Regions from separate parts of the Mesorhizobium sp. P2_F5 genome, predicted to be linked through region 1. Evidence: predicted binding sites of a transcription regulator. Region 1 holds the regulator's gene; the other holds the start of a gene.
The links. The regulator LexA, encoded in region 1, represses DNA repair genes until DNA is damaged. The targets are predictions, from matches to a motif close to TGTTCNNNNTGTGTTCNG.

Region 1 (7,582 bases):
GGCCTCCACAGGAAAAGCCGTCGGCGGCTATGAGGCACGCATCGTCGATGACGAGATGCGGGAGCTGCCGCGCGGTTCGACAGGCCGGCTGGCGGTGCGCGGCCCGACCGGCTGCCGCTATATGGCCGATGCCAGGCAGAAGGACTATGTCCGCGACGGCTGGAACCTCACCGGCGACACTTTTACCCAGGACGAGGACGGTTTCTTCCATTTCGCCGCGCGCTCCGACGACATGATCGTCAGCGCCGGCTACAACATCGCCGGTCCCGAGGTCGAAGCGGCGTTGCTTTCGCATCCCGATGTCGCCGAATGCGCTGTCATCGGCGCCGAGGACCGCGAGCGAGGCCAGATTGTCGAGGCGCATATCGTACTGGTGCAAGGCGTGGCGCCGGACGCTTTGGCCGTCAAACGCCTGCAGGACCACGTCAAGGCAACGATCGCGCCTTACAAATATCCGCGTTCGGTAAAGTTCATCGATGCCTTGCCCAAAACCCAGACCGGCAAAATCCAGCGCTTCCGGTTGCGCGCGGAGAAGAGCAATTGAGCCAGCCCTACGATCCGGCGTCGGATGGCGCGCAGATGTCGTTCAAGGAGCGAATGTCCTACAGCGACTATCTGCACCTGGAGAAGGTGCTCGACGCGCAGACGCCACTGTCTTCTGCCCATGACGAGATGCTGTTCATCATCCAGCATCAGACATCGGAATTGTGGATGAAGCTGGCCTTGCACGAGATCGGCGCCGCGATCCGCGCGATCCGCGCCGACCGCCTCGAACCGAGCTTCAAGATGCTGTCTCGCGTCGCGCGCATCTTCGAGCAGCTCAACAATGCCTGGGACGTGCTGCGCACGATGACGCCCAGCGAATACACCGAGTTTCGCGACGCGCTCGGCCAATCCTCGGGCTTCCAGTCCTGGCAGTACCGCGCCATCGAATTCATGGCCGGCAACCGCAACCTCGCCATGCTCGGCCCGCACAAGCACCGGCCAGAACTTACGGACAGACTGGAAGCGATCCTGGCCACGCCGTCGCTCTATGACGAGGCGCTGCTGCTGTTGGCGCGCAACGGCTTCGACATAGGCGCCGACGCTAGGCGCACGGACTGGCGCGAAACGCGCGGAGAGAACGAAGAAGTGCTGGTTGCCTGGCAAACCGTCTACCGCGACCCGCAGCGCTACTGGATGCTCTACGAACTGGCCGAGAAGCTGGTCGACTTCGAGGATTACTTCCGCCGCTGGCGCTTCAACCACGTCACCACGGTCGAGCGCATCATCGGTTTGAAGCGTGGCACCGGCGGCACCTCAGGCGCCTCCTACCTGAAGAAGATGCTGGAGGTCGTGCTGTTTCCGGAGCTCTGGACGGTTCGCACCCGGCTCTGAGCTCTTTGTTTGGCGCAACTCCCAAGGGAAAGCGCTATGCGCTTTTCCCCGGAAAACCACGTCACACTTTTCCTGGAATTGCGCCGGCTTCAGGTAACCGCGGTCTTCACCGCGAAGCGGGCGTCCTGCCAGGCGCCGGTGCGCAGAATATCCTCCAGCACTTCGACCGCCTGCCAGACGTCGCCGTAACCGACATAGAGCGGCGTGAAGCCGAAACGGATGGTCGACGGCGCCCGGAAATCGCCGATCACGCCGCGTTCGATCAGTGCGCGCATCACCTGATAACCGTGCGGGTGGAGGAACGACACCTGGCTGCCACGCTGGCTGCCGTCGCGAGGACTTTCCAGTTCAAGCCCATAGGCGCCGCATCTGGCTTCGACGAGCTGGATAAACAGGTCGGTCAGCGCGATGCTCTTTTTGCGCACCGCCGCCATGTCGACATCGTTCCAGATATCGAGCGCGCCCTTGAGCGCCCGCATCGACAGCACCGGCTGCGTTCCGCACAGAAAGCGGCGGATGCCGCTGCCGACGGCAAAGCCCTGTTCGAAGGCAAAGGGCCGCGCATGGCCCCACCAGCCGCTGAGCGGCTGGTGGACATCGCCATGGTGGCGCGCGGCAGCGTAGATGAACGCCGGCGAGCCCGGGCCGCCATTGAGGTATTTGTAGGTGCAGCCGACGGCGAAATCGGCATTGGCACGGTCAAGTTCGACCGGCAAGGCGCCGGCGGTGTGGCAGAGATCCCAGATGATCAGCGCGCCGGCGTCATGCGCTTTGCGCGTCAGCGCCGCCATGTCGCGCAACTGGCCGGATTTGTAGTTGACGTGGTTGACCAGGATGACGGCAACTCTGTCGTCGATCAGCTCCTCGATTGCCGTCGCGTCGACGCCCTCCAGCCGCAGCCGCGTTCCCGGCCGGGTCGAGGCCACGCCTTCGGCCATATAGAGGTCGGTCGGAAAACTGTCGCCCTCGGCAACGATGACCGACCGATCCGGCCGCATGCCGAGCGCGGCGTGCAGCAGCTTGTAGATGTTGATCGAGGTTGTGTCGCAGACCACCGTCTGCCCGTTGGCCGCACCGATCAGTCGTCCGAGCTGATCTCCGAGTTCCACCGGCATGTTGAACCAGCCTGCGGTGTTCCAGGCGCGAATGAGATCCTGCGCCCATTCCCGCGTCGCGGCCTGCTGCAGTTCGCTGAAGACGGCTGGTGACGCGGCGCCCAGCGAATTGCCGTCGAGATAGATCACGCCCTCCGGCAAGACAAAGCGTTCACGCATCGAGCGCAGCGGATCAGCGGCATCCATCGCTTCGATTGCAGCGAGATCGGGTGTCATGCTCATGATCCGGTGCCCTCCGTGGACAAACGCACTCGGCGGAGCCTGCCCGCCCAAACATGCCGGCGATCTTGAGCGGTCCTCCGGAAGCTGTCAAACATTATATATAATTTACGCAATGAAAGGCTTTGATATATAATCATCAGCCGAGCAATCTGTCGGATTGGTCACGATGCTGGATGACGAGCAGTCCTCGAAGACGGAAGCGGCCTATCGGCTGCTCAGGCGCGATATTCTTGCGACCCGGCTGGCGCCTGCCGCGCCGTTGAAGCTGAGCACGCTGCGCGGCACCTACGGTATCGGCTGGACGCCGCTGCGCGAGGCGCTGTCGCGGCTGGAGGCCGAACGGCTTGTGACGGCCATCAGCAACCGTGGGTTTGCGGTCGCTCCCGTCTCTCGGGCGGAGCTCGAGGACTTGGCGCGCGCACGGCGGGTGGTCGAACTGCCCTTGCTGGTGGAATCGATCGAGAAGGGCGACCGTCAGTGGGAAGACGCGATCGTTGCCACCCATTATCGTCTCTCACGGTGCGGGTCCGTTCTCGACGATCCCTCGGATGACACCGTCGATGCATGGTACGAAAAACATGATGCCTTCCATGCGGCGCTGCTCAGTGCCGCGACATCCAGCTGGCTTCTGCGCTTCAATGCGACGATCTCCGACCAATTGCATCGCCATCACCGCTTTCTGGGACTGGCCCCGACGCTGCGCGCGGCTGCCGGCCGCAAGGATGGACACCAGAAGGCCATGGAGGCCCTGCGCGACGCCGTGGCGATCGAACACCACACCGCACTGATGGAAGCAGCCCTTGATCGCGACGCCGAACGCGCGAAAACACTGATGACCGTTCACATCGGCTACACGCTGCAGGTCTATGCCCAGAGTGAGCCGGGCGGCGCGGTTGATGCGGCGCAACCGCACCCGAAAAAGAAGCGGCGATCGGGCAACGCGTGAACTAGCCGATGGCGCGACCCTCAGCGCTTTGGCTTCGTTCAACACCGTTGCCGGCAAACGAGCGCAGGCTGCCTGCCGCGCGCCGACGTATGCTGAACAAAACGTCAACACATTCATTAAACTTTAAATGGTTGCGGAACACAACTGGAACAGATAGTGTTTGTTCTGGGTTTGTTTTTTCCGATTCTGGTTTCAGAACCCGTGGGGGCCGCGATGCTGACGCGCAAGCAACATGAACTTCTGATGTTCATCCATGAACGCCTGAAGGAGAGCGGAATCCCGCCGTCTTTCGACGAGATGAAGGAGGCGCTCGACCTCGCTTCGAAGTCCGGCATTCACCGCCTGATCACGGCTCTCGAGGAGCGCGGTTTCATTCGCCGGCTGCCGAACAGGGCGCGCGCGCTGGAAGTGCTGCGGCTGCCCGACTCGATCGCGCCCGGCCTCAATGCGGCGAGGAAGTTTTCGCCAAGCGTCATCCAGGGCAGTCTCGGACAAGGCGGCCAAGGCGGTGTGGGGCAAGGCGGTCTCGGCCGCCAGATCAAGCCGGGCTCGTCGTCGCGTTCGATGTCTGCCGGCAATGACGATGCGGTTTCCGCGGTGTCGATCCCGGTGATGGGACGCATCGCCGCCGGTGTGCCGATCGACGCCATCCAGCACCAGACGCATTCGATCTCGGTGCCGCCGGATATGATCATGGGCGGCGAACACTACGCGCTCGAGGTCAAGGGCGACTCGATGATCGAGGCCGGCATTTTCGACGGCGATACGGTCATCATCCGCAATGCCGACACGGCGAGCCCCGGCGAGATCATCGTGGCGCTGGTCGACGAGGAGGAAGCGACGCTGAAACGCTTCCGCCGCAAGGGCGCCTCGATCGCGCTGGAAGCCGCCAACCCGGCCTATGAGACCCGCATCTTCGGTCCGGACCGGGTCAAGGTGCAGGGCAAGCTGGTCGGGTTGATCCGGCGCTACTGAGCCGGCTCAGGTTTGTACTTTTCGCGCTGCTTGTAAGGCGGCAGACCACGCGCTTCGCGTGAGAAGCGGCGTTGCTCGTGCCAGGGGCGATACGGCTTGTCGACGGCAAAGCGGATCGTTGGCGCTGTCGCGGCCGATTGTGGATCGAAGAAGACGGCGGCACTCCCGTTGCGTGCAAGCTGTTTCTTCGTCACGACCAGCACCAGCGGGTCGCGGCACGGATTGTAGGCGGCGGCATCGTCGATGACGATCAGGCTCGCAAAAGCACAAGCCGGCCGAGCCGCGTTGCGATCCTTCGCCAGCGCGATGATGGCGCCGGATGGATGCCGCGCAATGCAGAGATCGCCCCTGCAATAGAAGGGCGCGCCTGGCGGCAAGTCGAGCGGATCGAGATCGAACCGCGTATCTGTTGCCTCGAAAATCTCAGGCGGGATAATGGTTTCGGCTCTCAGTGCGCGTTTCCAATTGTCGGTGGTGAATTCGTTCGAGCGTTCGCGATTGAGAGCGAGCTCGCCGCCGCCGATCGGCATGGCCACCAGATGCGCATCTTCGGAAATGAGCACGTCAGGCGTGCGCACCTGCGGCACCGTCAACAGGCCGGCCAGTGCGAAAGGCACGGCTGCGAGCCGGAGCCAGGTAGTCGCCATGGTGGCGATAACGAGGGCGACCGCCACTAGCAGCACCGAGCGGATGGAGATCAGCCCGACGGCATCGACCGGCGAGCGCTCGGAAATCCAGGCCGATATGGCGATCATCGCCGTCAGGCCCTTGCCCATCACATATAGGAATGGCCCGTCGGCGCCGAATGGCATGGCCAGCGCGCTAAGCACGGCAAAGGGCATGACGATCAACGACACGATCGGCATCACAGTGAGATTGGCGAGCAGGCTGAGCGGCGACACGCGCTGAAAATGCCAGATGGCAAACAGCAAGGTAGCACTGCCAGCGATAATCGAGGTCATGGCGAGACCGCCCATGGCCAGCAGGAATTTTCGCGACAGGAAGCTGACAAAGGAGCGTTTCGCCGGCGGCGGTCTCACCTTGTCGGCGCGATAGTCGGCCCAGCCGGCATAGGCGCCGACAAGCGCGGCGGTTGCGGCAAACGACATCTGGAAGCTGGGGCCGACCACTTCATGCGGCGACACCAGGATGACGGCGATGGCCGAGATCGCCAGATTGCGCATGGTGAGCGCCGCGCGATCAAACAACACCGCGACAAGCATGACCGCCAGCATGATGAAGCTGCGCTCGGCGGCAACCACGATGCCTGAAATGACGAGATAGGCAGCGATGGAGACAAGCGCTGCGGCGGCCGCATATTTCTTCACCGGCCGGCGCGAGGAGAAATCCGGAAACAGCGCAAAGGCGCCCCGCAGCAACGCCATGATGGTGCCGGCAACCAGCGCCATGTGCAGGCCCGAAATGGAGATGATGTGGTAGATGCCGGTGCGCCGCATCGCCTCGTTGACCTCATCCGGGATGCCGGCGCGCACGCCGACAATGAGCGCCGCGGCAATCTCGCCTTCGGCGCCGCCGATTTTGCTGCGGACGTGGTCGGCAATACTCTCGCGCGCATTCTCGATCGCCGAAGAGAGCCGTGCGGTCGGCGGTGGCGGTCCCTGCGCGACGATGGTTTTGGGATTGCCGAGAAAGAAGCCGCTGCCGCCGATGCCGGTGAAATAGCTGTCGAAGGAGAAATCATAGCTCTCCGGCCGCACCGGACCGGTCGGCGGCAACAGCCTGGCATAGCCGGTGATCAGGGAGCCGGCGGTCATATCGGCGGGAACAGTGCGCGCCGAGAGCCTGACCCGCTCCGGCGCGTAGCGCAGCTTGGGGCGAGCGGTCGAAATCACGTCGAGCGTCAGCCTCACGCGGCCGTTCTCCATCTCCTCCAAGCTGACGACGCGCCCGGTCAGCCTTGTCTGGATCTCGGAGCCAAGCATCTGCGTTCCGGCGCGCCAGGTCTCGACCTTGGCGGCAACGACGCCGAGCGCGCACAGCATCGCGGCCATAAAGCACAGATGCGCCCTCGGCCACGACCGCGTGACAACAGCACAGCATGTCGTCAGCACCACAATGGCGATTGGCTGGGCAAAGCCCGGCTCACTGGCCAGCGAGAAATAGGCAATGACGCCGGCCGCCAGGAAAACCGGCACCAGCAGGAAGGCAACACCGCGGTCGAGTTCCGTACCGGCGGCCACGGCAAGGCTGCGGCGGATTGCAGGCCATGACGAACGGCGAAGCAGTTTGCGCAGACGGACAGCAGATCCCGGTGCGACGACCGGCACCGGCGTGGCATCATCCGGAGACAAAGGCCGGAGGCCAGGTCGCGTCTCGGGCAGCGCGACGGGGATCGGCTCGGCATTGGGGCTGTCGGCAAACAGGGAGCGTTCGTTGACGCTTGTCGCAGCGCCCTCGCCTTGATCCGTGCCCCGGCCACGTCCAGCCATCGGGTCTGCCCCTTGCGCCCCAGACCTCCTATGCTACATGAACGCGCAAAGCGCGAAAGTCCGCGCGATCACGCCCCACTTTCCAGCTTTGCCCGAGAATTGCCATGTCCAACAAAATTGCCATGTCCAACAGGGTGGTCACCCGTTTTGCCCCCTCGCCCACCGGCTATCTGCATATCGGTGGCGCGCGCACGGCGCTGTTCAACTGGCTGTACGCCAAGCACACCGACGGCACGATGGCGCTGCGCATCGAGGATACCGACCGCGAACGTTCCAGCGCCGCGGCAACCCAGGCCATTCTGGATGGGCTGACCTGGCTCGGCCTGTCCTGGGATGGCGAGGCCGTCTCGCAGTTCGAGCGTGCGCCGCGCCACCGCGAGGTGGCCGAGGAACTGGTCCGCCTGGGCAAGGCCTATTACGCCTACGAAACGCCAGCCGAGCTCGAGGCGATGCGCGAGGCGGCACGCGCCAAGAGCCTGCCGCCACGCTACAATGGC
Region 2 (7,582 bases), on a different contig from region 1:
GCCCCTCGCCGATGATCAGGTCGAGCTGGAAATCCTCCATCGCCGGATAGAGGATTTCCTCCACCGCCGGATTGAGCCGGTGGATCTCGTCGATGAACAGCACGTCGCGGTCTTCGAGATTGGTCAGTAGTGCCGCCAGATCCCCGGCCTTGGCGATCACCGGGCCCGAGGTCGAGCGGAAATTGACGCCGAGCTCGCGCGCCATGATCTGCGCCAGCGTCGTCTTGCCAAGCCCCGGCGGCCCGACGAACAGCACATGGTCGAGCGCCTCGCTGCGGCCCTTGGCGGCCTCGATGAACACTTTGAGATTGGCCCGCACTGCCGCCTGGCCGACGAAATCGGCAAGCGTCTGCGGCCGCAAGGTCTGCTCGGCATCCTCGCCGTGCTTTTCCGGGGTAATGAGGCGGGGGGAAAGGCTCATGCGAGCAATTCCATCCCGGCAATGGACTTGGCGGCCCTCTGATCGAATGTACCTGTATGAGAGCAGCCGAGATTGCGATTGTGTTCGGCTATCAGCGCATCAGCGAAGTCGACGTGGGCCGAATTCGATCGTTCGAGCGCGATCACGATGGCGTCGAAATCCTCGAACACCAGCGTCTTGATCTTGAGCAGTCTCTGGATCGCGGCCAACACTTGCTCCTTTGGCAGCCGGTAACGCGAAAGCAGTGACCAGCTGAATTCGACCAGAACAATCAAACTCACAAAGCCAGGGTTATCCTCGCTGAGGAGTTTACCAAAGGCGAGGGCTTTTGCCCGCTGCTCGGCATCATCATTCAGCACCATTCGAAGCAGAACGTTGGTATCGATACCTATCGACGTCACGCGCCGTCCTCTTCTCCGCTCAACAGCTTGTCTCCGACGACATGCTGACCTACGGCCTCCCTCACAGCGGCATCGATCTCTTCCAGGGAAGCGGGACCGCCGGGTGGGTCACCTAGAAATCCGGCAAGATCGGCGAAGTCGAGATTGCGCGGCGTCCCAACCAGATAGCCGTCCACGACCGTCCAGGCGATCATATCGCCCGTCTTGAGCGAGAGCGCGTCCCGAACGTCCTTTGGAATTGTAAGCTGCCCCTTAGAGGTCAGACTGGCATATGCGCCCATTTTCTTACTTTCCGAGAAAATTCTTACTGATTATATGGTAGTCGGAATTCCATTTTCCAGCAACCGCTCACCGCGCTAGTTCCTTCAGCCCGAAACGAATGAGCTTCGAGGCGTCCGCGTCCTCGCCCGCCGTCTTCAGCGCCGCCGCCACCGCATTGGCTGCGGTGTCGCGCGAATAGCCGAGATTGACCAGCGCCGAGACGGCGTCGGTGATCGGCGCCGGCGCGACCCCTTCGCCGAGCTCCTGCTTCAAGCCGATGGTGCCGGAGGCGGTTCCCGCATAGGCCGGCGCCTTGTTCTTCAACTCGGTGACGATGCGTTCGGCCACCTTCTTGCCGACACCGGGCGCTCGGCTGACCATGGCGATATCGCGCAGTGCGATCGCGTTGGCGAGGTCGGCCGGCGCCAGCGTCGACAGGATGGCCAGCGCCACCTTGGCGCCGACGCCCTGCACATTGGTCATCAACAGCCGGAACCATTCGCGCTCCAGCACCGACTGGAAGCCGTAAAGCCGGATCATGTCCTCGCGTACATAGGTTTCGATGAACAGCACCACCGCTTCGCCCGGCGACGGCAGCGAGGCCAGCGTGCGCGCCGAGCAATAGGCGACATAGCCGACGCCATGCACGTCGACGAGGCAGAAATCCTCGTCGATCTCGTCGAGTGTGCCCTTGAGCTTGCCGATCATGCTCAATAGCCTTTCATGATGCCAGCGCCGCCATCCGGTAGGCGACGCTTTGCCGGTGATGGGCGTGGCAGATGGCGATGGCCAGTGCGTCGGCGGCATGCTCGGTGTCGAAAGTGGCTTTCGGCAACAGCACCTTGACCATCATGTGGATCTGCTTCTTGTCGCCATGGCCAACGCCGATCACCGCCTTCTTGACGGCATTGGGGGCATACTCGGCGACGACAAGGCCGGCGCGCGCCGGCACCAGCATGGCTATGCCGCGCGCCTGGCCGAGCTTCAGCGTCGCCACCGCATCCTTGTTGACGAAGGTTTGCTCGACGGCCGCTTCCTGCGGCATGGCAGCGTGCAGGATCTCGGCCAGCCCGTCATGCAATTGGCAGAGCCGTGTCGCCAGCGCCGCCTTGTCGTCGGAGCGCACGGTGCCCGATGCGACGAAGCGCAGCGAGTTGCCGAGGCTTTCGACGATGCCCCAACCGGTGCGTCTCAGCCCCGGATCGATACCGATGATGCGAATCGCTTCCCCCATCCGCCAAGTCTACCTCCGGCGGACAGCGATGCCAGCGAAATGTGAACAAACCGGAAACGGGAGCTATACGCTGTTTGAGAATTCGCTCTGACGAGACCGCTGGGGTGGTTTTCGAGAACCGGAGCGGAGCGTACTTGAGTGAGCACCGGAAGCGCAGCAAACCGCTTCAGATGTCCGTCGGAGTAGAATTATCAAGCAGTCTGTTAACCCCGGGCAAAAGCCGTGTTCAGCAGCGTGATCTGGTCGGAAACCGGATTGACGCGGCGGACAGCGGACGGCGTCTCGGCGAACGCGCCGCCATAGATTTCTTCGTCCATGCGGCGCACCAGTGCCTGCAGGCGCAGCGAACGGGTGACGAGGTCGAGGAAATCCTTCGGCAATTCGTTCCAGCCCACCGCTTCGTCATGCGCCGACGCGGTGTCGAGGCGCACCTTGGATTTTTCCGAAGCGACCTGGTCGCGGGTCATCTCGCCGGAGTTTGCCGCCCGCTGCAAAAGCAGCCAGGAGGCAACCTGCATCAGCCTTGTGGTCAGCCGCATCGATTCGGCCGCATAGAGCGTCGCTGCCAGCCTGGACAGCTTTTTCGCCTCGGCCCGGCCCTTGCCGTCGAGATATTCGGCTGCTTGCTCGACCAGGCCCATGCCTTCCTGGTAAAGCGGTTTGAAGGATTGGGAGAAAACCCGGCGTTCCGCCAGTTTGATGGTTTTCGCGATGCCCTTCGAAGGCTCGTTCATCGTACGCCCCTGCACTGCCCCGTCGGCTGATTCGGCTCTTCGCCGTCACGCCGGCACCCTAGATGACTGAGGCTTGAAAATGCGCTTCGCCGCGGTTGAAGGCAAGCACATGTTTAACAAACGGTTAACGCCGGCGGATGGCGCTAGGCACGCCAAAATGCGGACAAAAAAAGAGCCGCGGATAAGGCGGCTCTCAGGAGTTTAACAGGGAGGCGTCAAACGAAGTGGCTCCAACCACTCGGTAAGAATCCAGATAACTGGATGGACATAGTAAACACCTGTAAAGCTTAATGAACCCTTAACGGAGCGGATATTTCTTGATCGACCGCCGCCCTTCTGTGCCGTATCAGCACAACGGCCCGCGGAACCCGATCGTCAGCTTGCTCAAGCCTTCTTCCAGACCGCCGGCAGGGAAATGAAGGCGAACAGCAGCATTGCCGCATAAAAACCTATCGAGGCAGAGCCCAGCACCGGCTCGATCTCCGGATGGCCGGCAAGTTCAAAATAAAGCCCGATCATCAGCGCGATGCCGCTGACCGCCGTCAGCCAGAAATGGACGACGGCAATCGTCTTTTGCCCGATGGCAGGGAACAAATGGTAGAAGAAGGCGAACACCGCCGACATCAGCCAGCCCGCCACCATCGTGTGCGCGTGGGTCGGCATCTGCCCATGGTCATTGGTGATCGCCATGTGCAGGCCCAAGGCCATGCCGCACAGCGCGTAGATGACGGCCAGGGTGAAGAAATTTCGTGCTACGCCTTGCATTGGATACCCTCGTTGGTTGCCGCAGACTTGGTCCGATCGCGCGCGGCCAGAATGGAGCGTCGGTCGCGAGCGGCTTAGTCCCCGTACGTTTCAGGATCATGCCGCAGGGCCTATCCGGTTTGAATGACCGCCGCCTGGCATTCGGGCGTGTCGTCACAGGCTTGCGGCCAAATGAGTGATCAAACTGCGGTAACAGGCTGGAGCGTCGACGCGACATCGTTCCGAAACATGCGTTGCGCTAAACGCCCGCTTCTCTGAAACGGCCGGCGCAAATCGCTCGGCCGCAGATCATCGGAACACCTTGGAGCAAACCATGGACTGGTACTCGATCGTCAAGTTTCTGCACGTCACCTCGGCAATCCTCTGGGTCGGGGGAGGCTTCGTGCTGTTCCTGCTTGGCGTGCTTGCCGAGCGCGCCGGCAACATCGAGGACAAGCTGCAGGCGATTCGCGCCAGCGGGCAACTGGGCGGCCGTTTCTTCGCGCCGATGTCCATGCTGACGCTGCTCTTCGGGCTCGTCATGTGCATTTTCTGGGTTGGTTTTTCCGATCTTTGGATCCTGATCGGTCTTGCCGGCTACGCCACGACCTTCTCGATCGGCATGCTCATCTTCAAGCCGATCGGGGAACGGATGGGCGCCATGCTCGCCAAGGACGGCGCGACGCTGGCCGCTCTTGCCGAGGGTCAGCGCATGATGAACACCGCTCGCTTCGACTATTCGGTCATGCTGGTGATCGTCGCCGACATGGTGCTCAAGCCAACCATGCATGATGTCGGCATCCTTGCCGGCATGGCACTGGTCATTGCCGCCGGCGCAACGCTCGCCTTTGGCGGTAGCCGCCGGCTGGTCCCGAGCGCCGCGTGATGCAGCCGCCGGCAAGGGCGGCTGTCAGCCGTCCTTGCCTCTACATGAGGCCGGCGATGCCGTCCCACAGCAGCTTGACCGCGACGACGGCCACGGTCGCATAGGTGAAGGGATAAAAGATCTCCGGCCGCATGCGCCGCACCAGCCAGGCGCCGGCAATGGTGGCCAGCGGCGCCAGCGGCATCAGCACGGCGGACGCCGTCAGATTGGCAGTGTCGAACTGGCCGAGCGCGAAATAAGGGATCAGTTTCAGCGCATTGGTGGCCGCAAAGAAGATCGCCGATGTTCCCGAAAGCACCTTCGGATCGAGCCTGATCGGCAGCGCATAGACCTGGAAGGGCGGGCCGCCGACATGGGCGACGAAGCTGGTGAAGCCGGCAACGGTGCCCCAGAAGGCGGCGGCGATGCGGTTCGGCGCCGCCGCATGGTCGGAACCGTGGCGGAACTGCAGATAGAGCCAGCGCAGCACAAAGATCAGCGCGACGGCGCCGACGATCAGCCGCACCATCTCTTCAGTGACGAGCGCCGCCGTCAGCCAGCCGAGCCCAATGCCGATCACTGCGCCCGGCATCATGTCGACCAGCATCTTGCGGTCATAGACGCCCCACCACGTCCACACTGAAACGATGTCCATCAGGCACAGGATCGGCAGCAGGATGGCGGCCGCCTGCACCGGCGGCATGGCCAGCGCCATCAAGGGCACGCCGACAAAGCCGACGGCGCCGCCGAAGCCGCCTTTCGACAAGCCGACGAGGATCACCGCCGGAATGGCGGCGGCATAGAACCACGGATCGGCGAGCAGACCTGACATGAGGAGAATGAGGCTGGAGGGAAGATAGTGACCTGCAATAACCCAGAAACCCGTGCGCCGCGACAGCGAAATTCCGGCCGGCGATGCTGGTCATCAACTGTCTGTAACTTAACCGTTCGAGGTTTGCGGCAAGACTGCCGCCGATGCATAAGGGCGCCATCCCCGATGCATCAGGTTTTTACAAATGAGCGTACTCCACATCCGCCGCGCCGAAGCAGCCGACTTGCCTGCCATCGTCGCCATGCTCGCCGACGATCCGCTCGGCAGCAGCCGCGAGGATGCCTCCGAGCCGCTCGCCAAGGCCTATCGCGACGCCTTTGCCGCCATCGACGCCGACCCCAACCAGGTTCTCGCCGTGATGACGGATGGCGGCAAGGTGATCGGCACGCTGCAGATCACTTACCTTGCCGGCCTGTCGCTGCAGGGCGCCTTGCGCGGCCAGATCGAGGCTGTCCGCGTCGCCGCCGACCGGCGCGGCGAAAGGCTGGGGCAACGCCTGCTGGAATGGGCGGTCGAACAGTGCCGCGAACGCGGCTGCAAAATTGTCCAGCTGACCACCAACAAGAGCCGCAACGACGCGCACCGCTTCTATGACCGGCTCGGCTTCAAGGCCAGCCACATCGGTTACAAGCTGGAGCTTTAGCTAAAACGACGCTTGCCCAAGTGGAGGCGGGCGGCGCCGGATCGGCTGTGCCTTGATGATGGCGGTGCTGGTTTCCGCCTTGTCGGCGATGCGGTCGAGAAGCTTGTCGAGTTCGCCGATCGAGCGCACGTAGAGCCGCGCCACGAAACAGTCGTCGCCGGTAACCTTGTCGCACTCGCCGAACTCAGGAATCTCCCCGATCAGCTTCTGCACGATATGCAGCTTGCCCGGCAGCGGCCGCACCCGCACGATCGCCTGCAGCGGATAGCCCAGCGCCTCCGGATCGATCTCGATGGTGAAGGCGCGGATGACGCCCCGCTCTTCCAGCCGCCGCAGCCGCTCCGAGACGCTCGGCGACGACAGCCCGACCTGTTGCGCCAAGTCCTTCAGCGAAGTTCGGGAATCCCGGATCAGGATGTCGAGAAGCTTTCTGTCCAGCTCGTCCAGCATTTTCATTCCCTCGCAAAAGGCGGAGTTCGCCTTATTAAATTAGGTGGTCACCGTATATCACCTTTCATAAAACATATAAACCCTTAGGACCGCATGAGATTATCATACCTCAACGGATATCAGAGGTATTGTCATGGACAGCACGGTGCGCGGCACGATCGAGATGACGGCGGCGATGACGATCATCGGCACGATAGGCTGGTTCGTCGTCATGTCGGGTCAGCCCGTCATGGACGTGGTGTTCTGGCGCTGTGCCTTCGGCGCGGTGGCGCTGCTGGTCACCTGCGCGGCACTCGGGCTGCTGCGCGGCAGGCTGACGCTGCGCATTGTTGCGATCGCCGCGCTCGGCGGTGCGGCGATCGTCATCAACTGGCTGTTGCTGTTCAGCGCCTTTTCCCGCGCTTCGATCTCGATCGCCACAGCGGTCTACAACACCCAGCCCTTCATGCTGGTCGGCTTCGGTGCGCTGTTCTTCGGCGAGCGGCTGACCCTGGCCAAGCTGACCTGGCTCGGCATCGCCTTTGCCGGCATGCTGCTGATCGTGCAGACAGGGCCCGATGCTGGTTCCGGCATCGTCGGCACCGATTATGTCATCGGCATCGGCATGGCGCTTGGCGCGGCCTTCTTCTGGGCCGTCGCGGCAATCGTCGCCAAGAAGCTGAAGGGCACCCCGCCGCATCTGATCGCGCTGATCCAGGTCTGCGTCGGCGTCGTCATGCTGGCGCCCTTTGCCAACCTCGCCCATTTGCCCACCGACACCTGGAGCTGGGCCATGCTGGTCACGCTTGGCGTCGTCCACACCGGCCTGGTCTACATATTGATGTATGGCGCCATCCAGAAACTGCCGACGCATCTGCAGGGGTCGCTTTCCTTCATCTACCCTGTCGTGGCGATCCTGGTCGATGTCATGGCCTTCGGCCACCGGCTGCATCCGGCCCAGCTCGTCGGCGCCGCCGCCATCCTAATTGCCGCCGCCGGCATGAATCTCGGCTGGACC

Region 2: a site for LexA is predicted at 2,359-2,376, ahead of ruvC (crossover junction endodeoxyribonuclease RuvC). Genes of this name have one in related genera too.

Annotation. Positions count from the first base shown of each region.
Region 1 covers NZ_JBFUEY010000018.1:118,876-126,457, reverse strand. Annotated here, with positions in the region: gene AC1DYO_RS22755 (AMP-binding protein) at 1-544, shown strand, start outside; gene kynA (tryptophan 2,3-dioxygenase) at 541-1,377, shown strand; gene kynU (kynureninase) at 1,467-2,714, opposite strand; gene AC1DYO_RS22740 (GntR family transcriptional regulator) at 2,881-3,660, shown strand; gene lexA (transcriptional repressor LexA) at 3,874-4,635, shown strand; gene AC1DYO_RS22730 (ComEC/Rec2 family competence protein) at 4,629-7,085, opposite strand; gene gltX (glutamate--tRNA ligase) at 7,208-7,582, shown strand, end outside.
Region 2 covers NZ_JBFUEY010000010.1:14,605-22,186, reverse strand. Annotated here, with positions in the region: gene ruvB (Holliday junction branch migration DNA helicase RuvB) at 1-421, opposite strand, end outside; gene AC1DYO_RS16250 (PIN domain-containing protein) at 418-822, opposite strand; gene AC1DYO_RS16245 (AbrB/MazE/SpoVT family DNA-binding domain-containing protein) at 819-1,103, opposite strand; gene ruvA (Holliday junction branch migration protein RuvA) at 1,171-1,791, opposite strand; gene ruvC (crossover junction endodeoxyribonuclease RuvC) at 1,805-2,317, opposite strand; gene rcdA (protease adaptor protein RcdA) at 2,521-3,051, opposite strand; gene AC1DYO_RS16225 (hypothetical protein) at 3,436-3,816, opposite strand; gene AC1DYO_RS16220 (DUF2269 family protein) at 4,130-4,681, shown strand; gene AC1DYO_RS16215 (sulfite exporter TauE/SafE family protein) at 4,722-5,492, opposite strand; gene AC1DYO_RS16210 (N-acetyltransferase family protein) at 5,677-6,135, shown strand; gene AC1DYO_RS16205 (Lrp/AsnC family transcriptional regulator) at 6,136-6,585, opposite strand; gene AC1DYO_RS16200 (DMT family transporter) at 6,719-7,582, shown strand, end outside.